4 regions of the Pararhizobium sp. DWP3-4 genome follow, and region 4 is predicted to be linked to each of the others. Evidence: riboswitches for the same ligand, from Rfam matches in the RefSeq annotation. Region 4 holds a riboswitch; each other region holds the start of a gene.

Region 1 (7,085 bases), on a different contig from region 4:
GGTCGGCGCCGGGCGCGGAAACCGCAAACCCGGTGGCATTCATCACCACGGTGGGCGGCACCTCGCCAAAGATCGCCTGCAGCGTACCGATCGACACGGCATCCTTGAGGCTGGACACGAACACCGGCAGCACCGTCAAACCTTCGGCACTGAGTGCTTCGATCAGGGCCTCGACAGGTTTGGTCTCACCGCTTTGAACCAGCGCGCGGTAGAAGCAGAGGGCAACGGTCGGGGGTTCGAGCCCCTCTCCCGCTACCACCGTCGAATGGGATGGGATGCTCTTGTTTCTCGGAGGCATACCCCCCTCTGCCCTGTCGGGCATCTCCCCCTCAAGGGGGGAGATCGCTGGAGCACGCTCCCGCATTCCCACATCAGGTTCCGCAATCTCAAATTCCGCTTGGGATTGGCGTGTATGCCGCGCGTTGATCTCCCCCCTTGAGGGGGAGATGTCAGCAAAGCTGACAGAGGGGGGTATCTTACCGGCGGCACTAAACCCAATAGCCTTCTTCCAGGCCTCAACTCCGATCACCCCCCGCCCCGGCCACCAGATACCGGCTTTCATCAGCGGCGCTGCCGATTCCGGTTTTTCCGCGCCGTCGATCAGCGCCTCGGCATAGCGCAGCAGCCGCGCCATGTTGTCGGCGCCGCCTTCGGTGAAATAGGCCCACATGCGGTTGCGGTCTTCGGCAGAGACGGTCGAGAAAGGCTCCAGCCCGGGATCAGGCTTGTCGCAGCCCGGCAGCACGGCAATCTGGAATTTATGGGTGACGGCGGCTGCATGCAGCGCCTCCAGCACATAGTGGAAATAGCTGGCGCCGCCGAGCGGGCGAACGATGATCAGCCTGGCATGCCGGGCGGTGCGCTCGACATAGGTATCGACCGACATCGGGTGCTTGAGCGTCAGAAGGCTTGCCACCCGCAGGCTCGACTTTCCTCCACGCGTGCGGTGCGCGCCAGCAATCGACGAAAGCTCGGTATCGGCTGCCGACAGGAACAGAATATCGGCTGGTGATTGACCGAGATCGATCGCCTCCTCGCCGTCGGTAATCGTGCCTTTCTGGGCTAGGAGGAGATGCATGCATTGTCTCCCGTGCTGGATAAGGAAGTCCCCTCCCCAACCCCTGCACACAAGGGGGCGGGGCTTATCTGCCGAACCCTTATGCCAAACCCGGTAACCTCATCCAAGAAGCGTACTCCGAACGGTTCAAACAGCCACGAAAGGCGCGGCAAACGCAGTCCAAGCCCCTCCCCCTTGTGGGGAGGGGTTGGGGAGGGGTTATGGTCTCGCCCGGTCAAAGCGCCCTCAAACCGCCGCAGCGATCGCGGCACGCACGGCGGCTTCATCCATGTCGTGGAGGCCGATGACGACCAGGCGGGTGCGGCGCACTTCGCCGGCAGCCCAGGGGCGGTCGAAATACTGGTCGATGCGGGCGCCGACGCCCTGGATCAAAAGGCGCATCGGCTTGCCGGGGATATCGGCAAAGCCCTTTAGACGCAGCACGTCATGCGCGGCAATGATCGGCTTCAGCTTTTCGATGAAGGCGGCCGGATCGGCAATCGAACCCAGTTCGACGACGAAGCTGTCGAATTCGTCATGGCTGTGCTCCTCGCCGGCCTCGTGCTCCATCTCGTGATGGGACCTGCGGTTGCCGATATCGCTTTCGGTGCCGACGCCGAGGCCGAGCAGGACGGCGGCGGAAACCTCGCCGTTCTTCGCTTCGATCATCGCCGGCTTGCGGCTGGTGCGTGACGCAACCTCGTTGCGGACAAAGGCAAGGCCGGTCGAATCGAGCAGGTCGGTTTTGTTGAGAATGATCAGGTCGGCAGCGGTGAGCTGGTCTTCGAACAGTTCCTCGATCGGGCTTTCATGATCGAGATTGTCGTCGTTGACGCGCAAGGCATCGACCTTTTCATGATCGTCGGCAAAGCGTCCGGCAGCGACGGCGGCACTATCGACCACTGTGATGACGCCATCGACGGTCACCTGCGTGCGGATATCCGGCCAGTTGAAGGCGGCGATCAGCGGCTGTGGCAGCGCCAGACCGGACGTTTCGATGATGATATGGTCCGGGCGGTTTTCACGCTCGAGCAGCTTCGTCATCGTCGGGATGAAATCGTCGGCGACGGTGCAGCAGATGCAGCCATTGGTCAGCTCGATGATGTCATCCTCGCTGCAGGCTTCGGCGCCGCAGCCCTTCAGCACGTCGCCATCGACACCGAGATCGCCGAATTCGTTGATGATCAGCGCGATGCGCCGGCCGCCGGCATTCTGCAGGATGTTGCGAATCATCGTCGTCTTGCCGGCACCGAGAAAGCCGGTGATAACGGTGGCTGGGATCTTGCCGTGGGCGGCTTTTTCAACGGTCATGGATCAACCCTTCATTTTCAGCGGCAATCCAGCCGCGATAAAATAGACGTCTGCGGAAATCTCCGCAATGATCTGGTGCAGCCGGCCGGCATGGTCGCGAAAGTCGCGCGCCATCCGGTTCTCCGGCACGATGCCCAGCCCGACTTCGTTCGAGACGAAGACCAGCTTGGCCTTGGCCAGCGGCACATAGGCCGCAAGCCGTTCAAATTCCGCCGCGATATCCCGATGCTCCATCATCAGATTGGTGACCCAGAGCGTCAGGCAATCGATCAGAACGATGCGATCAGGCGCATCGATCGCCTTCAGGCAGCCGGCAAGGTCGAGCGGCTCTTCATGGGTCTGCCAATCGGCGCCGCGGCGATCGCGATGCTCGCAAATCCTTGCCTGCATCTCGTCGTCCCAGGCCCTTCCGGTCGCGACGTAATGCATGCGCAGACCCGACGCCGTCACGAGTTTTTCGGCGAAAGCGGATTTTCCGGAACGGGCGCCGCCCAGAACCAGCACGCTGCCTGACAGTATCGATGTCATGAAAAGATCCTGGCCTCAGCGCGCGCCGGAAAGGACAGGAACCCTTGGGTCACGCAAAGCGGCATTCGCGGCAACGCGAAACAGGCCGTTCCGGGAACGGGATAATAAAGCCATGACAACCTCCGTGCTGGCGTCGGGAGTATCTCTCCCTGGATTGGGCGAGCCCTATCGAAGACGGGGCCCTTGAGGATGGCAGGTCTCCTGGCTCACGGCGCCACGCCCCAAAAGGGACGAACGGGCCCGCCTCGCCTTCCCGGAGTTTTTGCGCCAGATTGCGTCACCGCAACCGACTGATATCACGAAGAGGTGGACGATTCGTAGATTTAGAGGCGTCCGGCCCCGGCAGATCGTGATGCTACTCCAGTGGCTTTTCCGGTTGGGCCGATCCTTACCGCTGCCGCGAATGCGGACAGTCCGGAAACATCGGCTTTCCCGGATGGCGAACCCTGACCGTTCTACAGTCGCGGGGTCGGCTGCGATAAGGACGCCCGGTCTGGGTCCGGCCCGTCGCATTCCCATTTACTCCCAACATGCAACGGCATATCGGGAACCATCCAATGACCGATGATTAGGCGCTCGCCTGGATCAAGTCAATTGCGGCACTCTCTCGCCGCCATGGTTTGGCCCGGCCTCGGCAAGACTAAGCTTGATCTCCCAGACCATGCCTTCTAGAGCAATTCCAGCGGAAGTGCGCAGCGGTTTTGCGTCCGAAATTGCGTAGAAAAAAAGACAGGCGGTTTTCGCAATTCGAAGCAAAGCGGAAATGCCCACGACGGCGCAGAGACAGGATGGCCAGGCAATGAAGCTGAAGATGATTCCGAAACTTAACCTGCGGCGGCTCGGCTATCTCTCGCTGCTTTTCGATCTCGGGCGGATGCGGGCCTTTGCGCGGCGGAGCGAACTCGGCCTGGTCGTCGCGGGCATGATCGTCGGTGTTACGTCGGGTCTTGCCGTCACCGCGATGAGCATCATATCCAGCCGCCTGCACAGCCTGATTTTCGGTATTGCCGATGATGAAAGGCTGAGTTCCAGCAATCTGCAGGGCGAAATTTCCGTATTGATCGCGCCGGTGGCCGGTGGGATCATTCTCGGCCTGGTGATGGTGCTTCTGGCATCCTGGCGCAAGAAGCCGATGGTCGATCCGATCGAGGCCAACGCCCTGCATGGCGGCCGTCTCTCGCTCACCGACAGCATCGTCGTCGCGATACAGAACCTGATCTCCAACGGCTTTGGCGCCTCCGTCGGGCTCGAGGCCGGTTACACGCAGCTGGCATCCGGCATCGCCTCCAAGCTCGGCATCTCGCTGCAGCTTCGCCGCTCGGATCTGCGCACCCTGGTCGGTTGCGGCGCTGCCGGCGCCATCGCCGCCGCGTTCAATGCGCCGCTGACCGGTGCCTTCTATGCCTTCGAGCTGATCATCGGCACCTATACGATCGTGTCGCTGACGCCGGTCGTCGTTTCCGCCCTGATCGCCAATCTCGTGGCCAGATGGCTGTATGCGGGCGATTTCACCATCGATGTCGGCCAGTTCGGCGCCGTCGTCCCGGCCGACTATCTGCCGGCATTGCTGCTCGGCTGCTTCTGCGCTGCCATGGGCATCCTCTTGATGAAGGGCGTCTCGCTGATCGAGGGGCTTGCCCGACGCAGTTTTATCCCCGCTCCCGCGCGCCCGGCGCTCGGCGGCATCGTCGTCGGCCTTCTGGCACTGGTGTCGCCCCAGGTGCTGTCGGCCGGTCACGGTGCCCTGCATCTCAATCTCGCCAGTTCGCCCGCAATCCCGATGCTGATCGGCCTGTTCCTGATGAAATCCCTCGCCTCGGCGGTCTCGATCGGTTCCGGCTTTCGCGGCGGCCTGTTCTTTGCGTCGCTGTTCATGGGCGCGCTGCTCGGCAAGCTGTTTGCCTTTTCCGCGCCCTACGTCTTTGCCCAGGCAACGCTGACGCCGGTCATCTATGCGGTCGTCGGCATGAGTTCGCTGGCGGTTGCCATTATCGGCGGACCGTTGACGATGACGTTCCTGGCGCTGGAAATCACCGGCGACTTCCCGATCACCGTCCTTGTTCTGGCGGCCGTGATCACCTCCTCGCTCGTTGTGCGCACCACCTTCGGCTACTCGTTCGCCACCTGGCGTTTTCACCTGCGCGGCGAGAGCATCCGCAGTGCTCATGATGTTGGCTGGATCCGGAACCTCACCGTCGGCCGCCTTATGCGTACAGATGTCCGTACAATCGATGCGCAGGCAACGCTGGAGGATTTCCGGAGAGATTTTCCGCTTGGATCGACACAACGGGTCGTCGTCGTCGATGGCGCAAAATATGCAGGCATCATCCAGGTGCCGGAAGTCTATGCCAGCCCCATCGAAGCCAGCGAGGAAAAGCAGGACCTTTCCGGCTTCATCCGCCTTCCCAACGATTTCCTGCAGCCAAACATGAACGCCAAGCAGGCAGCCGCCTTGTTCGACACCACGGAGAGCGATGGGCTGGCCGTAGTCAACAATCTCATCGAACGGCGCGTCGTCGGCCTGTTGACGGAAAGCCATACGCTGCGACGCTACAGCGAAGAGCTTGACCGCAGACGCCGCGAGGCATCCGGAGAAATCTGAAGGGTTCGCCCCGCTCAGGACATCAGGCTGTCGAGCCATCGCGGCTCAAGCACCGCTTCCAGCTCGGCTGCGACATCGTCGATCGCACGGTCAACCGAGAGGCGGTAGTTTTCGCCGCCGCCTTCGATGCCGAAACTTTTGAGCAGTGCCGCACGATAGGCGTCGCTGGCAAACAGGCCGTGCAGATAGGTCCCGCTGACCATGCCGTTGGCCGACACCGCCCCGTCTGCCCGGCCGTCGATAATCACCGCCGGGCGGGCGCAGTCAGCGCCGGTGGTGCGGCCGAGGTGAATTTCATAGCCTTCCAGCGTCACATCGTAGATCGCCGAGCGGGCGCTGCTGTTACGCACCGTTTTTTCCGCCGCCATCTCCGTTTCGACTGCGAGCAAGCCAAGCCCATCGATCTCACTGATATTGCCCTCGATGCCGTGCGGATCGGTGACGCGCGCTCCGAGCATCTGAAAGCCGCCGCAGATGCCGATGACACGGCCGCCGCGCCGCACATGTGCCTGCAGATCATGGTCCCATCCTTGCGCGCGAAAATCGGCGAGATCGGCGATCGTCGCCTTCGATCCCGGGATCACCACCAGACCGGCGTCAGCGGGAATGCGCTCGCCGGCCCGAACAAAAACGAGATCGACCTCGGGTTCGGCAGCCAACGGATCAAGATCGTCGAAATTGGCGATGCGCGACAGAACCGGCACGGCGACCTTGAGCGCCCTTCCCGTCCCTCGCGCCAGCTTTTCCAGAACCACGGAATCTTCGGCCGGCAGACGGGCAGCACTTTTCAGCCAGGGCACGACGCCGAAACAAGACCAGCCGGTAAAGCCGTTCACCGCTGCGATCCCATCGTCAAACAGCGACACGTCACCACGGAACTTGTTGATGATGTAGCCGCTGATCATCGCGCGGTCTTCGCCGGACAGAATGGTGTGGGTACCGACCAGCGATGCGATAACGCCGCCGCGATCGATGTCACCGACCAGGACCACGGGCACATTGGCGCGCGTGGCAAAGCCCATATTGGCGATATCGCCGGCACGCAGGTTAATTTCGGCCGGTGACCCCGCCCCTTCGACGACGACCAGATCGACGCCGGACCGGACGATCTCGAAACTGTCCATGACGGCGCCCATCAGCTTCGGCTTCAAGGCCTGATAATCGCGCCCTCTCGCCTGCCCCGCCACCTTGCCCTGGACGATGATCTGGCTGCCCGTCTCCGACTGGGGTTTCAACAGAACCGGGTTCATATGCACCGATGATGGGATGCGTGCCGCCATCGATTGCAGCCATTGAGCCCGGCCGATCTCGCCGCCATCGTCGGAGACTGCCGCGTTGTTGGACATGTTCTGCGGCTTGAACGGAGCGACCTTCAGGCCGCGATTGGCAGCGATGCGGCAGAGCCCCGCCACGAGTACCGTTTTTCCGACATCGGAGCCGGTTCCCTGAAGCATGATCGTCTTTGTCATGGCGCCTGATCTAGCATTGCATCCACCGCAAGAAAAGCCATATTCCGCCGCATTTCCGCCGTGTTTGATGCCGGTTTTTCACGCGATATTTCAAGCTGCTGCGAGGCTTGTGCGGCAC
Region 2 (7,085 bases), on a different contig from region 4:
CGACCAGAACATCGGCAGGTAAAAACCGGAATAGAACAGAAAGCTCTCGAGGAAGACACTGGCGACCTTGCGCTTCAGCGGATCGGGATTGCGATAGTGTTCGAGGATGAGAGCCGACTTGCGCTGCAGGTGCTCGTTTTCCTCCGACCAGCGATAGGCGTCGTCGACATCGGGCGTCGAGCAGAGCGTCGAGAAGATCGAGGAATAGGAGCGGGCATGCACCGCTTCCATGAAGGAGATGTTGGAATAGACGGCCTCCTCATGCTGGGTGATCGCATCTTCCATCAGCTTTGGCGCGCCGATGCTGGTCTGGATGGTATCCAGCAGCGTCAAGCCGGTGAAGACGCGGATCGTCAGCTGCTGCTCTTCCGGCCGCAAGGTCGCCCAGGATGGGATGTCGTTGGAGAGTGGCACCTTTTCCGGAAGCCAGAAATTCCCTGTCAGCCGGTTCCAGACTTCGAGATCCTTGTCGTCCTCAATGCGGTTCCAGTTGATGGCGCGCACGCGTGAGGCGGGCTTGATGGCGATGTTCATGGGATATCTTTCCTCAACAAAATATTACAGGGCGCCTGGCCCCCTCACCCTGCCCTCTCCCCAAGGGGCGAGGGGAACCTCGCGCTAGCCGCTCGTCTCTTCTCCCCATCGGGGAGAAGGTGCCGGCAGGCGGATGAGGGGGTTCCGGGCTCAAGCGTGACTGAAACGGCAGTGCATCAAATCACAGACTGCACGACACGCAGCCCTGCACCTCGGTGCCGGACAACGCCATCTGGCGAAGGCGGATGTAGTAGATCGTCTTGATGCCCTTTTTCCAGGCATAGATCTGCGCCTTGTTGATATCGCGCGTCGTTGCCGTGTCGCGGAAGAACAGGGTCAGCGACAGGCCCTGATCGACGTGCTGGGTTGCTGCCGCATAGGTGTCGATGATCTTCTCAGGGCCGATCTCATAGGCGTCCTGGTAATAGTCGAGATTGTCGTTGGTCATGAACGGCGCAGGATAGTAGACGCGGCCGATCTTGCCCTCCTTGCGGATCTCGATCTTCGAGACGATGGGATGGATCGAGGAGGTCGAGTGGTTGATATAGGAGATCGAGCCCGTCGGCGGCACGGCCTGGAGGTTCTGGTTATAGAGGCCGCTCGTCATGACATCCGTCTTCAGGGCCAGCCAGTCTTCCTGCGTCGGGATGTGGATGCCAGCCGTCTTGAACAGTTCGGCGACACGCCCGGTCGCCGGCACCCATTCCTTCTCGGTGTATTTGTCGAAATAGTCGCCGGAAGCGTATTTTGATTTTTCGAAGCCCTTGAAGCTCGACCCGCGCTCGACGGCGATCCGGTTCGATGCCCGGATGGCGTGGTAGGTCACCGTGTAGAAATAGATGTTGGTGAAATCGACGCCTTCTTCCGAGCCGTAGTAAATGCGCTCGCGGGCGAGATAGCCGTGCAGGTTCATCTGGCCGAGACCGATGGCGTGGCTGTCGTCATTGCCCTTCTCGATCGACGGGACCGAGGAGATGTGGCTCATGTCGGACACGGCTGTCAGCGCCCGGATCGACGTTTCGATGGTCTTGCCGAAATCGGAACTGTCCATCGCCGCTGCGATATTCAGCGAGCCGAGATTGCAGGAAATGTCCTTGCCCATATGCTTGTAGGATAGGTCGTCATTATAGTCGCTGGCCTCGCTGACCTGCAGGATTTCCGAGCAGAGATTGCTCATGGTGATGCGGCCGGCGATCGGATTGGCCCGGTTCACCGTGTCTTCGAACATGATGTAGGGATAGCCGCTCTCGAACTGGATTTCGGCCAAAACCTGGAAGAATTCGCGGGCCTTGATCTTCTTCTTGGAAATGCGGGCATCGTCCGCCATCTCGCGGTACTTTTCCGTCACCGAGATTTCGGTGAACGGCACACCGTAGACGCGCTCCACGTCGTAGGGTGAAAACAGATACATGTCCTCGTTGTTCTTCGCCAGCTCGAAGGTGATATCGGGCACGACGACGCCGAGCGACAGCGTCTTGATGCGGATCTTCTCATCGGCATTTTCGCGCTTGGTATCGAGGAAGCGCATGATATCGGGGTGATGGGCGTTGAGATAGACGGCCCCTGCCCCCTGGCGGGCGCCAAGCTGGTTGGCATAGGAAAAACTGTCTTCCAGCAGCTTCATCACCGGAATGATACCGGACGACTGGTTTTCGATCTGCTTGATCGGGGCGCCGGCCTCGCGGATATTGGTCAGCGACAGGGCAACGCCGCCGCCGCGCTTGGACAGTTGCAGCGCCGAATTGATGCCGCGCGCGATCGATTCCATATTGTCCTCGACACGCAGAAGGAAGCACGACACGAGCTCGCCGCGCTGCTTCTTGCCGGCATTGAGGAAGGTCGGCGTCGCAGGCTGGAAGCGGCCGGAAATGATCTCGTCGACCATGTCTCGCGCTGTCGCTTCGTTGCCCTGCGCCAGCGCCAGCGCCACCATGCAGATACGGTCCTCGTAGCGCTCGAGATAGCGTTTTCCGTCGAATGTCTTCAGCGTGTAGCTGGTGTAATACTTGAAGGCGCCGAGGAAGGTCGGGAAACGGAACTTCTTGGCATAAGCGTGATCATAGAGGTCGCGCACGAAGTTGAACGAATACTGGTCGAGAACCTCGCGCTCGTAATAGCCCTCGGTCACCAGATAATCGAGTTTCTCCCGCAGATTATGGAAGAACACGGTGTTCTGGTTGACGTGCTGGAGGAAATACTGCTTCGCCGCCAGCCGGTCCTTGTCCAGCTGGATCCTGCCCTCGTCGTCATAGAGGTTCAGCATCGCGTTCAGCGCGTGATAGTCAATCGCGGTTTCCGTCGCCTTCAAAGGGCGTTCGAGCGTTGAGACGTCCAAAATCGTTCCAATCCATTGATGACATTGGCGACGTCCTCGTCCGTACCCAGAAGCTCGAACCTGTAGAGGTACGGCACCCGGCATTTATCCGAGATGACATTGCCCGCGAGACCGAACGTCTCGCCGAAATTGCTGTTGCCGGCGGCGATCACGCCCCGGATGAGGGATCGGTTGCCCGCATTGTTGAGAAAGCGGATCACCTGCTTGGGAACGGCGCCCCTGCCGTCATCGCCGCAATAGGTCGGCAAAATGAGGACGAAGGGCTCGCGCACGTCGGGCGTTTCGGCGCTGGTGCTGACGGGAATGCGGGCCGATTTCAGGCCGAGCTTGGCGACGAAGCGATGGGTATTTTCCGACAGGCTGGAATAATAGACGATCAGGCCCATCGCTTGTCCATCCGCACTCAGGCCGCGCTCAGGACAGCGCGCTGATCTTGTCAGGACGGAATCCAGCCCAATGGTCCTGGCCGGCGATCACCACCGGAACCTGCTGGTATCCGAGGCCGATGACCTTCGCGAAGGCGTCCTCGTCCTTGGAAATGTCGACGACCTGATAGTCGATGCCTTCACGATCGAGCGCACGATAGGTCGCTGTGCACTGGACGCAGGAAGGCTTGCTGTAGACGGTAATGTTCATGATGGTCCTCGTGGTCTGTGATGTTGCTGGCACACGAAAGGCTCCGAGCCGCTGCACGCGGATCCGATCGTGGGGTCTTGCATTGCGATACTTGCGGGAGGTTAGGCCTGTGCCGCCGATCCCGCATATCTTGGTCTGCGAATTCGATTGACTGACATGCCTTCACCCGGAGCCTTTTTGGCGGGCATCGGAAGAACGCAATCCAAAGCGGAATCATTCCGCTGCACATCACGCGACCTTCCGGGCACCCCGCCCGTGGACGTTTTGTTCAAGGCAGGTCTCCTGGCTTGCGGGTCGTGGCGTCCATTCCGTCTTCCCGAAGCCTGATGCTTCAGTGACTTGAAATGAAACAGACGCTCGCCGCTTACAGTTGCGGGGGCAGCTCCGGTTTTGCCCGGCCACAATGGCCAAGCGCACCGCATTCCCTCTTAGCCTCCCTACCTTGCGATTTGGAGGAACCTTTAACACTAGATATAGTATACGACAGGAAAATAACGTCAATGTGTAGACATCGGAAACATGCCTTGCGGTGCATATTTTTTGCGGCTTTGTGGATAATGGGGAGTTAATGCCCGCCACGGCAATCGGCTGTGGATAGTGGGGCAGCCGCCGGGGACAGCGGCCCCGGTTTCAGTTATGAGCCACGCGCGTGCCGCCGGGCGCCCGTCTGGACCGGCCGGGACCATGACGAGTTCGCCGCGCGCCGTCAGTTGCGGCTGCCCTCCAGCAATGTCTCCGACCAAAGCTCGACTGCGACCGTCACCAAACTCATGCCGGTCTCAACGATGTCTGCCACCACGTCGATGATCGAATCAACTATCACTCGGCAGCGGCAGCTGCACGGCGGCGGCCGATGGTGGCCTGGGTGAGCAGCAGCGCGCCGACGGCGCAGAGCGCGATGCCCATGGCCATCGGAACGGCCGTGCCGTCGAAGAACACCGAGGCGATCACCATGGCGACGGCGGCGGTGACGAAATGCAGCGTTCCCATCAGCGACGATGCCGTGCCTGCGATTTCGCCATGCTCCTCCAGCGCCAGCACAGCACTTGTCGGGATGACGAGGCCGAGGAAGCCGTAACCGACGAAGAGAAATGCGGCCATCACCGGCAGCTGATTGAAGCCGAGGCTCATGACGATGGCCATCGCCGCCATGGTCAGCGCGAAGGCTGCAACGGCGATGCGCATGACCCGAACGAGCCCAAACCGTTCGCCGAACCAGCCGGTCGCCTGCGATACCGCGAAGAACGACACGGCATTGATGGAGAAGGCAAAGCTGTATTGCGTCGGCGACAGGCCGTAATAGTCGATCAGCACGAAGGGCGAGTTGGCAAGATAGACGAGGAAGCTAGAAATGCCGAGGCCGCCGATGAAGGTCAGCGTCAGAAAATTCTTGTCCCTGAGCAGCAGGCCGTAGGCAGCCATGGCGCTGCGCAGGCCACTCCCGGCACGGTGCTCCCTCACGCGGGTTTCCTGCAATTGCGTCGCCAGCAGGATGAGGCCGATGAAGGCGGCGATCGTCACCGCCCAGAACACGCCGCGCCAGCCGTAGAACTCGATGACGGCACTGCCGGTCAGCGGCGCCAGGATCGGCGAGATGCTGAACACCAGCATCAACAGCGACATCAGCCGGGCGGCCTGCACGCCGGTATGCATGTCGCGAACGATGGCGCGCGGGATGACCATGCCGGCAGCTCCGCCGATCCCCTGCAGGAAGCGGAAGGCGATCAGCGTTTCGATATCGCTTGCCAATGCGCAGCCGATGCTGGCGAGCGCAAAGATGCCGATACCGATATAGAGCGGCGCCTTGCGGCCCCACATATCGGACAGGGGACCGTAGACCAGCTGCGCCACCGCAAAGGAGATGAAGAAGGCGAGCAGGCTCAGCTGTACGATATGGTTCTCGGCACCAAGATCCTGCCCGATCGAGGGCAGCGCCGGCAGGTACATGTCTATGGCAAACGGGCCGATGGCCGACAACAGGCCGAGGATGAGGGCAGTCCGGAAGAAGGAGGACGTCATGGGGGGCATCTTTCAGAAACGGCCGCACAAAACCGGGTCGGTCTGGCGCCGCGTTGCTCTCAGGAGTTTACCGTGATCGTTGCCAAGGGCGCGCGGTGCTTGAGAGGACGCCCACACGCTTGGCAAGCCGTGTCAATATTATTGGACAGAGCTGTAAAATTAGACACCATTGTCTAAAACGTCAAGAGGCATTATCTTCGGCCGATGAAAACCAATCATGACACAGTGCCGAAAATGTCCGTGCATAGCCAGCGCGGGCAATGTGCCAAGCGCAAGTCCATTCTGGAAGCCGCCGCCCAAGTCTTTTGCCGTCAAGGCTTTACCGGCGCCAGCATCGACGAGATCGCCGCCGAAGCCTGCGTCTCGCGTCAGACCGTCTACAACCACTATCGCGAAAAAGAGAACCTGTTCACCGCCGTGGTCGAGGACGTGATGGACCGGGCAAACGCCATGCTGTTCACCACTCTCTCAACCTTTCCCGAGAAGCCGGACAATCTCGAAGACGATCTCGTCGCCTTTGCCGTGCGCCTCAGCCACAATTGCATCTGCAACCAGGATGGAAAATTCCTGCGCAAGCTGGTCCAGTCCGAAGGCGAGCGTTATCCGCACCTGTTCGAAAGCTGGCGCCAGCATGGCCCTGGCAAGATCGGCACGGCACTGGCCGCACTTTTTGCGCGGCTTGCCCACAAGGGCCTTTTGCAGGCAGACGATTTCGACGTTGCGGCGCGTCAATTTCTGGCACTGGTCAATGCCGACCTGCAGATGAGCACGCTGTTTGGCGTCACGCCGACGGAAGCAGAACTGGACATTGCGGCCCGCAATGCCGTGCGGACATTCATGCGGGCCTATGGGCCAGCGCAGGCAAACACGCTGGCTGTCAAGACGGCGTAAGTCCCGGCGTCAGCTGACACCGGTGATCATCGAGACGATCTCGTTCTTGTTGGTCTCCGCAGTCCTGCGGATGCCGATCTGTTTGCCACGCCTCAGAACGCAGATCCGGTCCGACAGCTTGAACACCTGATCGAGGCTGTGGCTGATGATCAGCACGCCGATATTGCGCGACTTCAGCGATTGCACGATTTCCTCGACCTTCGCGGTTTCCGCGACCCCGAGCGCCGCCGTGGGTTCGTCGAGCAGGATCAGCTTCTTTGCCCAGCGGGTGGCCCGCGCAATCGCAACGCCCTGACGCTGGCCGCCGGACAGATCGCGGATCGTCGCGTGCGCCGAGGGGATGCGCACGTCGAGTTCCTTCACCAGCTTTTCCGTTTCCGAAATCATCGTCTTGCGATCGAGCAGGCCGATGCCGTTGGTGAGTTCGCGTCCGAGGAACATGTTCATATAGACCGTCTGCTGGTCGGCCAGCGCCAGATCCTGATAGACCACCTCGATGCCGTGCGAGCGGGCCATGGTGGCGCTGGACATCGCGACCGTCTCGCCCTCGATGGTGATCGTGCCGGAGGACGGGCCATAGACGCCGGAAACAATCTTGATCAGCGTCGATTTGCCGGCACCGTTATCGCCGACGAGGGCAACGATTTCGCCGGGATAGATATCGAGCGAA
Region 3 (7,085 bases), on a different contig from region 4:
ATCCCGCGTACCGGACAGGCTGCCTGATCAGCGTCCGGATGCCGGAATATTGTAGGGCGTGATGACTTCCACCGCCGACAGCCGGGCAATACCTTGTCCGGCCAGTGCGCTCTTTTTTCCCAAGATTGCCCGGAACGCGGTGCGTATGTCGGCCTTCAGGTCGTGGTGCAGGATGAAATGGATCTGCCCAGTGCGCAGGAATTCGAGGTTTCCGGCATCGAGGTCATGTGCCACGAATATGGAGCAGGCCCGGTTTGCGGCAGCAAAGGCGGCCAGCACCGCGCGGTTGCCGCCGCCGATCGAATAGACGGCGTTGATGCCCGGATGGTTTGACAGCGCTTCGGCCGTCAGTGCGCCGGTTGCGTCGTCGCGGCCAAACCCCTCGCTGATTTCAACGATGCCGATCGACGGATAACGGTTGCGCAAGGTGCGGCGGAAGCCGATTTCCCGTTCTTCCTCGCCGCGGAACCGGCTGCTCGACAGGGTGGCAAGGACGATCGCCGGCTGCCCGGAAAAGCGTTCGCCGATCAGGTAGGCAGCGGTTTCGCCGGCAGCTCTGTTGTCGGCTCCGGCATAGGCGGTGCGTGGCGCATTGGGCAGGTCGGTCACCAGCGTGACGACGGGAATGCCGGATTGTTCGAGCCGCGCCACGGCGGCGCTGATCTCGGGCACATCCGGCGCCTTCAGAACAACCCCGTCTGTGCCGCGCAGGCGCACCCGGTCGAGCAACTGGACGATGTCCTGCGGGCGCATGGTCTCGGCGAAATGAAAGCGGGACCGGAAGATCGTCGGCAGAAATGTCAGGCTTTCGCTTTCGAACGCATCCCGGACGGCGTCGGTAAAGCGGTCGGGCGCCTCCATGATAACGTCGATGCCGAATTTGCGGCCCTGGATCTCGACGCCGGGCTGCTGTTTCTCCAGTTCGCGGATTGCGGCGCGCACGCGCAGTTCGGTCTGTTTGCGCACACCGGGGCGAGCGTTCAGCACACGATCTACCGTGGCGACACTGAGGCCGGCCTGAAAGGCGATGTCCTTGACCAGAAATTCGTGCGCCATCGCCGTTCCGTTCTGATGGATTTTTGAGGTGTTTCTGCTCTATATCAGCTTTCCCCACGGCGTATAGTGCGGTCATCGACAGACATCCGGCGGAAGGAAATGGGATGAAAACCGACAATATCGTGGAGCAGCGTGCGGACCGGATATGGCTGACGGAAGGCGCCTGCGATCTTGAGGATTTCCGCGCCGAGGTGGAGCGCACGACATCGCTTGCCGATTATCCGCATGCCGCAGCGATCGAGAAAAACGTTTTGATCTATGACAGCGCCAGCGTGCTGAAGGCGGCAGCTTCACACGAGGGGCGCCGGGCGGTACTGGCCGAGATCTGCGAGGCCTTTGCGACAGGGCCCGGCGTCGTCGTGCTGAAGCGGGCTTTCGAGGATACGGCCATCATCGATATCGCGAGCGGCATTTTCGACGATATCATCAACGAGCAGCACCAGACCAGCACTGGCGGTGGCGATCATTTTGCCAAGCCGGGCGCCAATGACCGGATCTGGAATTCGCTGGAAAAGCACTGCCTGCGCGACCCTGAAAATTTTGCCGCCTACTACGGCAACGCCCTGATCGCTTTGGTCAGCGAGGCCTGGCTCGGGCCGAGCTACCAGATGACGGCGCAGGTCAACCGGGTCAATCCGGGCGGAGCGGCGCAATCGGCACACCGGGACTATCATCTCGGCTTCTTGACCTCGTCCGTCATCGAGCAGTTTCCGGCACATGTTCATCGGCTGTCGCCGGTCCTGACGCTGCAGGGGGCGGTGGCGCATTGCGACATGCCGCTGGAAAGCGGGCCGACTTTGTTCCTGCCCTACAGCCAGACCTATGTTCCGGGCTATCTGGCGCTGAAACGCCAGGAGTTTCGCGAGTATTTCGATCGCCACCATGTGCAGTTGCCGCTGGAAAAGGGCGATCTGGTGTTCTTCAATCCGGCGCTGTTCCATGCGGCGGGAACCAATCGTTCCGAAGGGATCAAGCGGGTGGCAAACCTGTTGCAGGTTTCCTCGGCTTTCGGTCGGGCGATGGAAACTGTCAACCGGCAACGCATGAGCGCCGTGCTCTATCCGGCCTTGAAGGCGATGCTGGCGGATGGGCGCTTGTCTGGCAGCGAAGCCGCTTGCGCCATCGCATCCTGTGCCGAGGGCTATTCGTTCCCGACCAATCTCGACCGGGATCCACCGTTGGGCGGGCTTGCCCCGAAGACGCAGGCGCAGTTGATGCACGAAGCTCTGTCCGGCGGCTGGGAGGAAAGTGCATTCGTAGCGGCGCTTGCCGAGCAATCGGAGAAGAAGCTCAGTTAACGGACCCATGTTTTGCAATTTCAACTCCTGCCCGAATGCCGGGCGGGAGTTTTTTGGCATCGGCGATATCGAAATGGAGGAAAGACAATGAGCACTGACTATGGCCGTCTGGACGGCAAGATCGCAATCGTTACCGGTGGAACGCAAGGCCTGGGGGCGGCGATCGCGACGCTGTTTGCCGAGCGCGGCGCGGCCGGCATCGTCATCTGCGGCCGCAATGCCACCAAGGGCGAGGCCAAGGCGGCCGAGATCGGCAAGGCGACCGGAACCCGGGTCGTCTATGTGCAGGCCGATCTGGAAAAGGTCGAGGATGCGCGCAAGGTGGTTGTTGCCTGCGACAGGGAATTTGGCCGGGTCGATGCGCTGGTCAACGCGGCGGCGATTACCGATCGCGGCACGATCCTCGATACCAGCCCGGAACTGTTTGACCGGATGTTTGCCATCAATGTGCGCGCGCCGTTCTTTCTGATGCAGGAAACCATCAACGTCATGCGCCGGGAAAAAATCGAGGGGACCATCGTCAATATCGGGTCGATGTCGGCCATGGCCGGGCAGCCTTTCATCTCTGCCTATTGCGCGTCCAAGGGCGCGCTGGAAACGCTGACCAAGAACACGGCCTACGCGGTGCTGCGCAACCGGATCCGCGTCAATGGCCTGAACATCGGCTGGATGGCATCCGAAGGTGAGGACCGCATTCAGCGCGAATTCCACGGATCGCCCACCGACTGGCTGGAAAAGGCGGCGGTCAGCCAACCCTTCGGCCGCTTGGTCGATCCTGCGGAAGTGGCGCGCGCCTGCGCGTATCTGTCGTCGGCGGAATCCGGCCTGATGACCGGTTCGATGATTTGCTTCGACCAGTCGATCTGGGGGGCTTATGATGGATCGCCGCATCCGGTCGCGGCGATCTGATGAGAACCGGCGGGCCGCCTTGCAAACGGCGGCCCGCTATGGCCACATCGTTTCGTTCAGGTGCCTGCGCAAGCAGGAGAATCGGGAATCCGGTGAAAATCCGGGACGTGCCCAGCGCTGTAACGGGGACGGCTTTGCTTTTACGAATCTCTGAATCATTTCAGAGTTCTGCCACTGGATCTTCAATCGATCCGGGAAGGCGGCAAAACCGGATGATCCGCAGTCAGAAGACCGGCCTGACGAGATGGACCAGCCCCGCGCGGACGGCGGGAGGTTTCGCACTGTTGGGGATCAAACGATGCAAACTGAACCACAAGACCGCCTTGTGAGGGCGGACGCATTCTCATCGGACGAGCGCGCCGCCGTCTACCGCGCCATCGAAACCCGCCGCGACGTGCGCGACCAGTTCCTGCCGGCGCCCCTGCCGGACGCGCTCATCGGGCGGTTGCTCGCTGCCGCACACAGCGCGCCGTCGGTCGGCTTCATGCAGCCATGGAATTTCATCGTCGTCCGGGACGAGGACCGGCGCGCTCGTGTTTTCGAAGCCTTCCAGCGGGCCAACGAAGAGGCGGCGCTGATGTTCGAGGGCGAGGTACGGGACAAATACCGGTCGTTGAAGCTCGAAGGGATCCGCAAGGCGCCCGTCAGCATCTGCGTGACCTGTGATCCGACCCGGGCAGGCAAGGTCGTTCTCGGCCGGACGCACAATCCGCGCATGGATGCCTTTTCCACCGTCTGCGCGGTGCAGAATCTCTGGCTTGCTGCACGGGCCGAAGGCGTCGGCGTCGGCTGGGTCAGCATTTTTCACGAACGCGACATCAAGGACGTGCTCGACATTCCCGATCACGTCGACATCATCGCCTGGCTCTGCCTTGGTTATGTCGACACGCTCCATGCCGAGCCGGAACTGGCCGTCAAAGGCTGGCGCCAGCGCTTGCCGCTCAAGGATTTGGTGTTTTCCGATTGCTGGGGGGCGCGACCAGTCGATTGATCAGTTGGTCTGCTGTAGTTCCTGATATCCGGGGCCGGTTGGATGCCTGAGGTCGATCGAGGTTTCCTGCGAAGGCAGGAAGCTCGGGCCGACAACGCGAACCTTGTTGTCCTGCGGATTGTAGGGCCGATCGGCAACGGGGGTCTTCACCTCGACCGGGTCGGCCTTCTTGCGGGTGCGAACATTGATAACGCCCTTGCCGTCGTCCGGCGTGCTCTGTGGTATCGCCGTGCGTCCGGCGGGAGCGCAGCCGCACTGACCGGGCTGGCTGAAATCGCGGGTCTTGTAGGCGAAAGCCGACGGCAGGTCGGCATAGGGTTCGCCGGTGGCGGCGGAGACCATCTGGTTTGTTTCTTCGGTCGCCAGGGCATGATAGTAGAGCGCCGTCTCCGCTCCCGGACACCGCCGCTGGCAGGTTTCGGCATCGCGCTGGAAATCGGCCGGGGACGAGTTCGACGAGATCGGGAAGAACGCGCCGTCGCAGGTACGCACGCACATGGTGCGCAGGCTGCCCGGATAGTCCGCGCTTGGACCAAAGCCGTCATCCGGCGTGGTGAAGTCGGCGTTGCTGCCGCGCATGTCCGGCTCGTCTTCACTGATCGGCGGCAGATCGTTCAGGATGTTGCGGTGGGTTTCCGGCTCTTCGACGGCGGCACTGAGGACTTCATCCTCCTCCTCGGCGCAGCGATTGGCGGCAAGCGCTGCGTGGATGCGCCGCCGGGTGATGTCGCTGGCGCCGCCTTCCAGAAGATTCTGCCGACGGGCTTTCAGCGTTTCGAGATCCATCTCCATCTGAGAGATTTCGGCGTCGAGGCTGTAGCAGGCGTCTTCGTTGGGGCCACCGACAATGATGACGCTGCCTGAACTGCATCCCAGCCGTCTCAGATCGCTGCGGGCCTGCCGCAGATCCAGGTTCTGGCGGGAGATCGCGCTGGTGTAGTCGCGCAGATTGGCATTGGAGGCAACGATCTTCGGCAGGCTGGCAAGGCGGGCATTCAGCCGTTCGCACACAGCCGAGGCATCGGCCGTGGTCGTCATGACCAGAAGAAGCGGAGCGATCAGCGCCGCAAAGGATTTCGAACGGAAGGTCACGTGTTTCTCTCGCCTGAGCATACCGGCACGTGCCGGGTACGAAGGAACATCCTGCGCACTCTGACTTTGCCCTTATCATAACGTCATTCCACGGTGCTGCAACGGTTGCTGCTTGGCAGCGTTAACGGCAGGCGGGAGTTTAATGCGAGGCGAGGCGGGAGAGCCACAATCGGCGGCTCTCCCGGGGCAAGGCAATTATGCCGCCCGGGCGGTTTCCAGGGACATTGGCCTTTCCAGCACCGATCCGCCGATTTCCGCGACGCTTTTCATCCGTTCCAGAAGGTCGGGCGTGACCTCCCAGGCAACGGCCACGGCGTAGACGGAACCGATCCGCTGCGGCTCTCCGATGCGCTCGCCGGGGCAGCCCATCCGCCTGAACATGCGCTCCAGGAAGACATCGGTGACGGTGACGATGTGGCTGAGACCGGATGACAGCCCGAGTTCGCCAACGCCGCACATCAGTTCCGCCGCCGCAATCGTCACCTGATTGGAGCCGCGATCCTGCGAGATGGTCGGATCGATGCAGAAACGGCTGGATTCCCAGACGGACGCGCTGCGCACCTGCGGATTGTCACCAAGCAGGATCGGGAACGTGTCATCCAGCATGTTGGGTCCAAGCGTCGGCAGCAGCCGCAGCGCACCGCGCAGGCGGCCCGTCTGCTCCGAATAGGAGAGCACGTAGAGTGGATTGGCATCATCATAGTGATCGATCTCCCAGTCGCCGCGAAGCGACACATCCCATTTCAGAAAATCGTGAAAGACACGCTTGCGCAGCCGGAACATGGCGTCGAGATCGCGCGGATGCTGCTTGCCGGTGTTACGATTGAAAATCCTGATCATTGTTTGCTCCTGTGTTCGTATGCGAGGAGCAAATGCTGTCAGGGATCGCCGGCCGGCATAACTGTCGGTAGTGACAGGTTTCCAATGCACGCAGACATGTTTCTCCTGACGGGAGGTCCGCAAGGACATCCCGTCAGGAGAAACAGGGGAGGTGATATCGGGCTGGCGCGCGCAGCGCCGCGTGGGGAAATCAGAACGTGGGAATGAGATCGCGACGGACGGCCTGGGCAACAGCCTGTGTATTGGAAACGACGTTCAGCTTCCGGCGGGCATTGGTCATGAAGAAGCGGACGGTGCGTTCGGAAATGCCGAGGATCGTACCGATTTCCCAATAACTCTTGCCGGCAGCGGTCCAGCCGAGCACTTCTGTTTCACGATGGGTCAACATCTTGGCACCATGCTCCGAAAGCTCAATCCGGCTGTCGTTTTCCAGAACGGACGCGTGGAAAAGATTGGCCAGCAGTTGAAAGTCGCGCAAATGGTTGCGCCGGTAGGCCGACCACTCTTCTGCTGGGACATCGGCATGGATCGCCAAAAAGGCCAGGCGGCGTGTGGGTGTCGGAAGTGGCAACGTCACACCGTCGATGCCAAGCCCCAATCGCACGGCGGCGGAAAAGAGCGGTTCACTTTCCGGATGAAGTTGGCGGGCGGCCGACCAGTCCACCGGCCTGATGCCGCCCATGGTAAGCCGAAGGATAGGGTCGATCCGCCGAAATCCTTCATCGAGATAGGTTCTGGCCGCGCAGGTACTGAAGGTATGATGTAGCCGGTGAATCGCGAAGCCTGTCGCCAGAACATCGACATCGGCATACAGTAGATTTGCAATACAGAAAGTGCTGCGCATCAGGGCGAAAAACCGTTTTGCTTCAACGAGTTTTTCGTTTTCCATAATGTCCAGC
Region 4 (7,085 bases):
CGGTCGCCAGCCACGTCGTCTCGCCGATCTTCGACAAGGCATTGACGGCGTTTCATCGCAGCCACCCGCGCGCAACGGTCACCATCTCGGTCGCAACCAGCGGCGACGTGTCCCGGCAGGTCCGTGAAAAGCGGGCGTCTCTGGGGCTTTGCCTTGTCAGCAATCGCGATGCTGCCCTGGATTACACCATGGTCTACCGGGAATTCTTCGGTTTTTTCTGCGGGCCGGATCACCCGTTCTTCGGACAACAGGGCTTGAAGCTCGCCGATTTGAAGGGCGAGCCTTCCGTCTCGTTCCACACGGACAATGTTGCCGATGTGCTGCGGCCAGTGGCGCTTTTGCGCAGCGAGGCAAAACTGGCAAGCAATGTGGTCGGCGTCTCGTCAAGCCTTGAGGAGGTCCGGCGCATGATCGTGGCAGGGCTCGGTATCGGCCCGCTCCCTGTTCACGTCGCCAAGCGCGATGTGCAGGATGGCCTTTTGTGGCGGTTGCCGCCCTATGAGGCGCCCCCCGCGATCGACGTGTTCCTGCTGGTGAACCCTGAGAAAATCATCAACCGTGCCGAAAAGGCGCTCATCACCGGTATCCAGACCGCAATCGCCGAAACGCCGCTCGATGAGCGCATCTACGGCGCTTAACCGGCACTGTTTTCGTTGGATGCTGCCTCAGTCTGAAACGCCTCTGCACGTGTCCGCATCTCGGGGTCGATTGCAACGGCGACCCGCCCGACAAGATCGAACCGGACGCTGACCGTGCGGTTGACCGCATGGACGACGCCGTCGAGCGAACCGGACATGACCTGCTCGAACGTCACCGAACTGCGCCCGGCCTTCACCACGCGAGAGTGGATCGTCAGCAACGCGCCAGCTTTGGTCTCGTGCTTGTATTCAACCTCCGAGCGGACATCCGCCCAGCCTCGGCTTGTATCGGCAAGACCGTCTGCGCCGGCGATATGACCAAGAAGCTGAAAACTGGCATCGTCGAACATCGCGGCATAATAGCGAACGTTCATATGCCCCATGACGTCGCACATCCACGGATGGGCCACGCCAACATAAGTGACAAGCGATTGATCCGGCATGTTTTCCTCCCGCACCGCGCCCAACGGCGAGTTTCCCGCCATCGGGCGGCGAAGGCTTAGCGTAACCGCTTAAGGGCCGCAACACGCGGTCACACGAGACGTGGCCGCTGCGAACGTCCTTTCGGACATCCGCCGCAGCGGCCTGTAGGAATTATTTCCTTTATACAGCGGAAATTCACTGAGGGTTGCAACTCGGCCACCTGCAGGGGAATCACATTTGTCTCCCGCGACCGAGGGTGCGCGCCACATGGAGAGCTATGAATGCTGGAGAAGCAACGAGGGACCTGCATCGCTGAAATATGGACTTGCAGAGCCACAAGCCTTTGGAGCTTGCAATGGTACCAGCGTACCAGCAGTCATTAACCGGACCGCTCAAGGAAGAAAAGCACTGCGGGTCGCGGATGCGATCGGCGAACGATCGACCGCCACAGCGCCACCGTCACGGCCGATGGCCGCCGCATCTCTCAAATCTACGTATCCGGAAACAACGAAAACTAGCGCGTCCGGATACCGGACGCGCCTTAGACTAGAAAGCCCCAATCTCGTCGAAAGCCGCCGCTATTAGCGGGTTGGCTTCTTCTTCGGTGCCGGCAGAAGGCCTTCGCGCTGCAGCTGCTTGCGCGCATTCTTGCGCTGACGGCTGATAGCCTCGGCCTTCTGGCGTGCCTTTTTGACGGACGGCTTTTCGTAGGCTTCCCGCATACGCATTTCACGGAAGACGCCTTCGCGCTGAAGCTTCTTCTTCAACACTCGGAGAGCCTGATCGACGTTGTTGTCGCGAACCAATACTTGCATGTGAATCTTTCAAAGTCTGATGTTCACTAAAGAGATGGCAGGGGCAGTAGAGCAATTTACGAACCAAATCCAGAGCGTGGGGCAAATTTTCTCACATAATTCGCCTAGTCTTTTGCTCAAGCCCTCACATTTTAGCAGGAACTCCCTTCATCAATCCGGCGGTTTTCCGCCGGAGACGCTGTAAAACAGACCGCAACGCCTCGCATCCAAGCCGGGATTTACAGCTCTCGCCATCCAGTTTCCTTCCAGCTGCGGCCGTCACTGGCCATAGGTGATGGTGATCGCCCGTCCAATTGTCGCTATCCACACGACAAGGGCAAAGATCGCAACGCTGCGCTCCGGGTGATCGGCGAGATTTAAAAAATTCATTGGACGCTCCAACAACAGATGATGGAGCCTGAATATGCGCAATCCTCCGGTCCGGCGGTTACCGCGGGAACACCGCATTGCCCATACACACCAGGCCGGGGCATTCCGCAAGCATGCGGGGCGGGGCGCCGGACGCTGCAGATCTTACGGCACGACAAGCAACAACCCATGCATCAGGCGCCCAGTCCCGCTTGACGACCACTTAGTAATAAAATAACATTACGTTCACGATGATGATATCGAAAGATTGGAATCCGGCGTTGTCAGGTTGTTGGAATCGTGCGAGATGTCGCTCTGATGGTGCTGCTTCCAGGTGACCCTGGAGCGGCTGAAAAGGGAACACGGTGAGGATGACCCAAAAGGGGCCAAAACCGTGGCTGCCCCCGCAACTGTAAGCGGCGAGCGCATTCACAACATCCCACTGGCCAAAAGCCGGGAAGGGGTGGATGCGCACTGACCCGCGAGCCAGGAGACCTGCCATCATCGATGATCAACTGCAACGGACGGGGTGTTCCGATGGAAAAAATCTGGCTTGAAAGCAGCGCTTTTGCGCGCCTGCACTTTGTCGCCATGTGGACTCCGGACGTTGCCTCCGGGGATAAGACATGGCGCATCATCCACAGCACATCATAACCGTCTGCACCGATTGCCGGATCACCGGAACGGCATGCCGCCCCGGATTGGAACTGCTGGCTCGTCTCAACGACAGCCTGTCGCGCCTGGATATCGCCGGCGGGTCCGACTTTTCGATCGAGGGCACCGTCTGCATGGCCGGTTGCCGGCGCCCCTGCACGATCGCTTTCCAGGCCAGCGGCAAGGCGACCTATCTGTTTGGCGATATCGCGCCGGACACGGATATCCGCGCACTTGTGGATTTCGCCGTGATCTTTGCTGAACGGCCGGATGGCCTGACACGCGAGGCCGAACGTCCGCGCGGCCTCGGAGGCAAGACCATTGCCCGGATTCCGGCCGTTTTCCTTGTGTCGGAACAGAACGGAGCGCGCATCCAATGAAAACCGTGATCCCGGGGGGCAACCGATGAGCTGTGACGGGCGTGGCGCCAGTCTGAACGTTTTGGGCCTTAGCTGGGGTCCAAAAGCCAATCTCCTTCTCGTTCGCGACGTCAGCTTCTCGCTGGGGGCCGGTCACCGGCTTGCCATCGTCGGGCCGAACGGTGCTGGCAAGACATCGCTGTTGCGCTGCCTTTATCGTGGGACGGCCCCGATCGAGGGCCGGGTCGAGATCGATGGCGAGGATATTCGCAAGCTTTCCGCCCGGGCTGCCGCCCGCCGTGTCGCCGTGGTGCTGCAGGAAATGCCGGCAGATTTCGCCTTCACCGTGCTCGATGTGGTCATGATGGGCCGCATTCCGAGACGTCAGGGCCTGACAGGCTGGACGGACGAGGACCGCGCGCAGGTTGCTCACTGCCTGCAGCATCTCGATCTCGCTTCAATGGCCAGCCGCCAGTTCACGACACTGTCGGGCGGCGAGAAGCAGCGGGTGCTGGTTGCCCGAGCGCTGGCGCAGGAACCGGATATCGTCATTCTCGACGAACCGACCAACCATCTCGATATCCGCCACCAGCTGGAAATTCTTCATCTGCTGGCCGGGCTGAAGCTCACCATCGTCACCACGCTGCATGATATCAATCTGGCCAGTACGTTTGCTACCCATGTGGCGCTGATGCGCGACGGCCGGATGGTCGGCTTCGGCCTCCCGGACGACGTGCTGACACCACACGCGATTTCGACCACCTTCGGCGTCACCGCCCTTGCCCATCCGGTAAAGGGCAACGCCGCCGCGCGCTTTTCATTTTCCCTCAAGACCGCCTGAACCGAAAGGACAAACCATGCCCTCTTTCCGCTTGCTTGCCTCTGCCGCGGGGTTCCTCGCCACCGCCCTCATCGCCATGCCGGCGCTTGCCTATCCGGTCACCGTGAAGAGCTGCAACCGCGACGTCACCTTCGAGGCCGCGCCGAAGCGGGCGATTTCCAACGATGTCAATCTCACCGAGATGATGCTGGCTCTGCAGCTGCAGGACCGCATGGTCGGCTATACCGGCATTTCCGCTTGGAAGACATTGGATCAAAAGCTCCGTGACGGTGTCAAGGAACTCCCCGAACTGTCGGAGAAATATCCGACCAAGGAAGTCCTGCTCAATGCGGACGCCGACTTCCTTTTCGCCGGCTGGAACTACGGCATGAAGGTTGGCGGCGAGGTCACGCCCGAAACACTCGCGCCGTTCAAGATCAATGTCTACGAGCTGACGGAATCCTGCATTCACATCATGGCGAAGGCCAAGCCAACGATGAGCGACATGTTTGTCGATATCCTCAACCTCGGCGCAATCTTCGGGGTCGATGACAAAGCCAAGACGCTGGTCGCAGGCTATGAAAAAGGGCTTGCCGACATCAAAAACCGGATTGGCGAGGTCAAGCAACCTGTTCGCGTTTTTGTCTACGATTCCGGCACCGAAAAACCATTCACATCCGGACGGTTCGGTATTCCAACCGCGATGATCGAGGCAGCCGGTGGCGTCAACATCATGGACGATGTGGACAAAAACTGGGTCGAAGTCTCCTGGGAGCCGGTGATCGAACGCAATCCGCAGGTGATCGTCATCGTGAATTATGGCGACGTGACAGCCGAGCAGAAGATTGCCTTCATGAAAGAAAATCCCGCGTTCAAAAACCTCGACGCCTTCAGGAGTGATCGTTTCGCTGTGCTCGACTATGTCGAAGCGACACCCGGCCCACGCAACATAGACGCGATCAGCCGCCTTGCCGACACGTTTCATCCGCGCAGCATGTAGTAATTTTTGATCCAAATTATCCGGCCGGGCGGGTCTATCTGCCCGGTCTTGCTTTCTGCGTACAAAATGGACACGACATGACGAGCGGCCGAATTTTTCTGAGTGTAACCGTACCGGCGATCCTGATCGTTCTGAGCGTCACGGCAGGCGTCTCGCTGGGCGCTGCGCCCATTTCGTTCGTTACTGTCTGGTCGATCGTTGCCAACCACCTGTCGCCGGGCTTGATCAAGGTTACATGGTCTGCCGGCCGCGACAGCATCGTCTGGGATGTCCGCTTTCCGCGGGTTATCCTGGCAGCATTGGTGGGTGCAGGTCTTGCCGTCGTTGGCACCGTGTTGCAGGCCGTGACGCGCAACCCGCTCGCCGACCCGCATCTTCTTGGGGTTTCGTCCGGCGGCACGCTTGGCGCTATCGTGGCATTGCTTCACACCGGCCTCATCTTCGGTCTTGTCACCGTGCCGCTGTTCGCCTTCATCGGTTCGCTCCTCGCCACTATCGCCGTCGTCGCGGTCACGCGGTTTTCAGGCCAGGCGGCCGATCGGCTGGTGCTGTCCGGTATTGCCGTCGCCTTCGTGGCCACGGCGCTCGCCAATCTCATGATCTTTCTAGGTGACCCCCGCGCCGCTCATACGGTTGTGTTCTGGATGCTGGGTGGCTTGGGTCTGGCGCAATGGCCGCACCTTGTCTATCCGGCCGCAATTCTTGGCGTCTGCCTCGCCTGGCTGGTCTTGCGGGCGCGGGAAGTCAACGCGTTGGCCATGGGCGATGAAACGGCGGCGACACTCGGCATCCCTGTTGCCCGCTTCAGGGCACAACTTTTTGTGGTTACGGCCCTTTTGACAGGGGTGATGGTCGCCTTTTCCGGCGCCATCGGATTTATCGGACTGATGGTGCCGCACTTCGTCCGGCTCGTTGCCGGTAGCGACAATGTTCGCGTCATTCCATTGTCGGCACTGGCAGGCGCAGTGGTGCTGATTCTCGCCGATATCGCCGCCCGCGTTGTCATGGCACCGGAAGGCATCCCGATCGGCGTGATAACGGGGCTGGTTGGCGGCCTTGCCTTCATCGCAATCCTGCGGCGTTGAACAAATCAATCGCAACTATACCATGACAAAAACTGGCACCTTCGCGCATTTGGCTGGGGAGCAATCGAAATGGATCAGATTTTTGGAATTTAGGGGAAGCTTATTTCCATCGTTAACTTGCAATCTGGCTCCAGCCTCCGCAAACATATGGAATGGTCACTCAGCAAAGCCGATTTCAACCGCCGGTAAATGGCGGCCAGCATGTCAGGCGCCGCAACCTGCTTCAGCAGTTGCAGCGTGTGGCGCCGCGCCGGCTGACGACCATCATAGCCCCGGCCGGTTACGGTAAGACGTCTTTTGCCGCGCAATGGCACGATCTGTTGAGAAACCACGGGGGAAACGTGGTCTGGGTGCCGTTGGAGGTCGATGATTGCGATCAAAACCACTTCCTCCTCGCCCTGCTGGAAGCCCTTCAAGATCTCCACCCGGGCGAGGGGCGGGGCCTTGATGCCAGCAACATGCCCGTCGCCACACTTTTATCCGTACTCATCACCCGGTTGCGCCGGATCGAAGCAGCAGTCACGCTTTTCCTGGACGACTATCATTTTGCCCAAACGGATGCGACGGAATCCCTTTTGGCAAAACTATTGGCTGCGAAAGAGCTCGCCCATGTCAAATTCGTCCTGATTTCCCGCAGCGCGCCACGGTTTCCCATCTCCGCACTTCGGCTGAATGGTGAACTCAAGCAGATCGGCGTTGCTGATCTCAGTTTTTCGGACACGGAAGCGCAGGAATTCTTTGTCGGACGGGCCGAAAAACTCACGCGCGAACAGATCGGCGAACTCAACAAGCGCACCGAAGGCTGGGCAGTGGCGCTGCAGATGGTACGTGTTCTCGTTGCCGAAAGCAGCGATAGCGCCTCCATTCTGGAGTCCTTCGACGGCAGCAATGCCGAGATGGCCCGTTATCTGTCCGAACAGGTATTCTCCAGCCTACCCGAAGA

The links. Region 4 has a riboswitch for cobalamin ahead of ACP7E6_RS26745 (DUF1636 family protein). Riboswitches for the same ligand answer to the same signal wherever they lie in the genome.
Region 1: another riboswitch for cobalamin. It lies ahead of cobU (bifunctional adenosylcobinamide kinase/adenosylcobinamide-phosphate guanylyltransferase); the one in region 4 lies ahead of ACP7E6_RS26745 (DUF1636 family protein).
Region 2: another riboswitch for cobalamin. It lies ahead of nrdH (glutaredoxin-like protein NrdH); the one in region 4 lies ahead of ACP7E6_RS26745 (DUF1636 family protein).
Region 3: another riboswitch for cobalamin. It lies ahead of bluB (5,6-dimethylbenzimidazole synthase); the one in region 4 lies ahead of ACP7E6_RS26745 (DUF1636 family protein).

The regions. Positions count from the first base shown of each region.
Region 1 is NZ_JAFCXF010000001.1:746,862-753,946, reverse strand. It holds gene cobN (cobaltochelatase subunit CobN) at 1-1,078, opposite strand, end outside; gene cobW (cobalamin biosynthesis protein CobW) at 1,304-2,368, opposite strand; gene cobU (bifunctional adenosylcobinamide kinase/adenosylcobinamide-phosphate guanylyltransferase) at 2,372-2,896, opposite strand; cobalamin riboswitch at 3,071-3,466, opposite strand; gene ACP7E6_RS03525 (chloride channel protein) at 3,708-5,498, shown strand; gene ACP7E6_RS03520 (cobyric acid synthase) at 5,513-6,967, opposite strand; gene ACP7E6_RS03515 (hypothetical protein) at 7,028-7,085, shown strand, end outside.
Region 2 is NZ_JAFCXF010000024.1:6,940-14,024, forward strand. It holds gene nrdF (class 1b ribonucleoside-diphosphate reductase subunit beta) at 1-534, opposite strand, end outside; gene nrdE (class 1b ribonucleoside-diphosphate reductase subunit alpha) at 716-2,869, opposite strand; gene nrdI (class Ib ribonucleoside-diphosphate reductase assembly flavoprotein NrdI) at 2,839-3,255, opposite strand; gene nrdH (glutaredoxin-like protein NrdH) at 3,284-3,505, opposite strand; cobalamin riboswitch at 3,761-3,983, opposite strand; gene ACP7E6_RS28240 (multidrug effflux MFS transporter) at 4,325-5,524, opposite strand; gene ACP7E6_RS28245 (TetR/AcrR family transcriptional regulator) at 5,759-6,415, shown strand; gene ACP7E6_RS28250 (ATP-binding cassette domain-containing protein) at 6,425-7,085, opposite strand, start outside.
Region 3 is NZ_JAFCXF010000001.1:878,801-885,885, forward strand. It holds gene ACP7E6_RS04145 (diguanylate cyclase domain-containing protein) at 1-27, shown strand, start outside; gene ACP7E6_RS04150 (LacI family DNA-binding transcriptional regulator) at 28-1,056, opposite strand; gene ACP7E6_RS04155 (phytanoyl-CoA dioxygenase family protein) at 1,161-2,354, shown strand; gene ACP7E6_RS04160 (SDR family oxidoreductase) at 2,442-3,263, shown strand; cobalamin riboswitch at 3,304-3,517, shown strand; gene bluB (5,6-dimethylbenzimidazole synthase) at 3,562-4,254, shown strand; gene ACP7E6_RS04170 (DUF2865 domain-containing protein) at 4,255-5,367, opposite strand; gene ACP7E6_RS04175 (acyl-homoserine-lactone synthase) at 5,542-6,186, opposite strand; gene ACP7E6_RS04180 (LuxR C-terminal-related transcriptional regulator) at 6,377-7,085, opposite strand, start outside.
Region 4 is NZ_JAFCXF010000017.1:19,101-26,185, forward strand. It holds gene ACP7E6_RS26730 (LysR family transcriptional regulator) at 1-638, shown strand, start outside; gene ACP7E6_RS26735 (acyl-CoA thioesterase) at 635-1,081, opposite strand; gene rpsU (30S ribosomal protein S21) at 1,643-1,876, opposite strand; cobalamin riboswitch at 2,527-2,741, shown strand; gene ACP7E6_RS26745 (DUF1636 family protein) at 2,851-3,258, shown strand; gene ACP7E6_RS26750 (ABC transporter ATP-binding protein) at 3,284-4,078, shown strand; gene ACP7E6_RS26755 (ABC transporter substrate-binding protein) at 4,095-5,057, shown strand; gene ACP7E6_RS26760 (FecCD family ABC transporter permease) at 5,135-6,142, shown strand; gene ACP7E6_RS26765 (LuxR C-terminal-related transcriptional regulator) at 6,295-7,085, shown strand, end outside.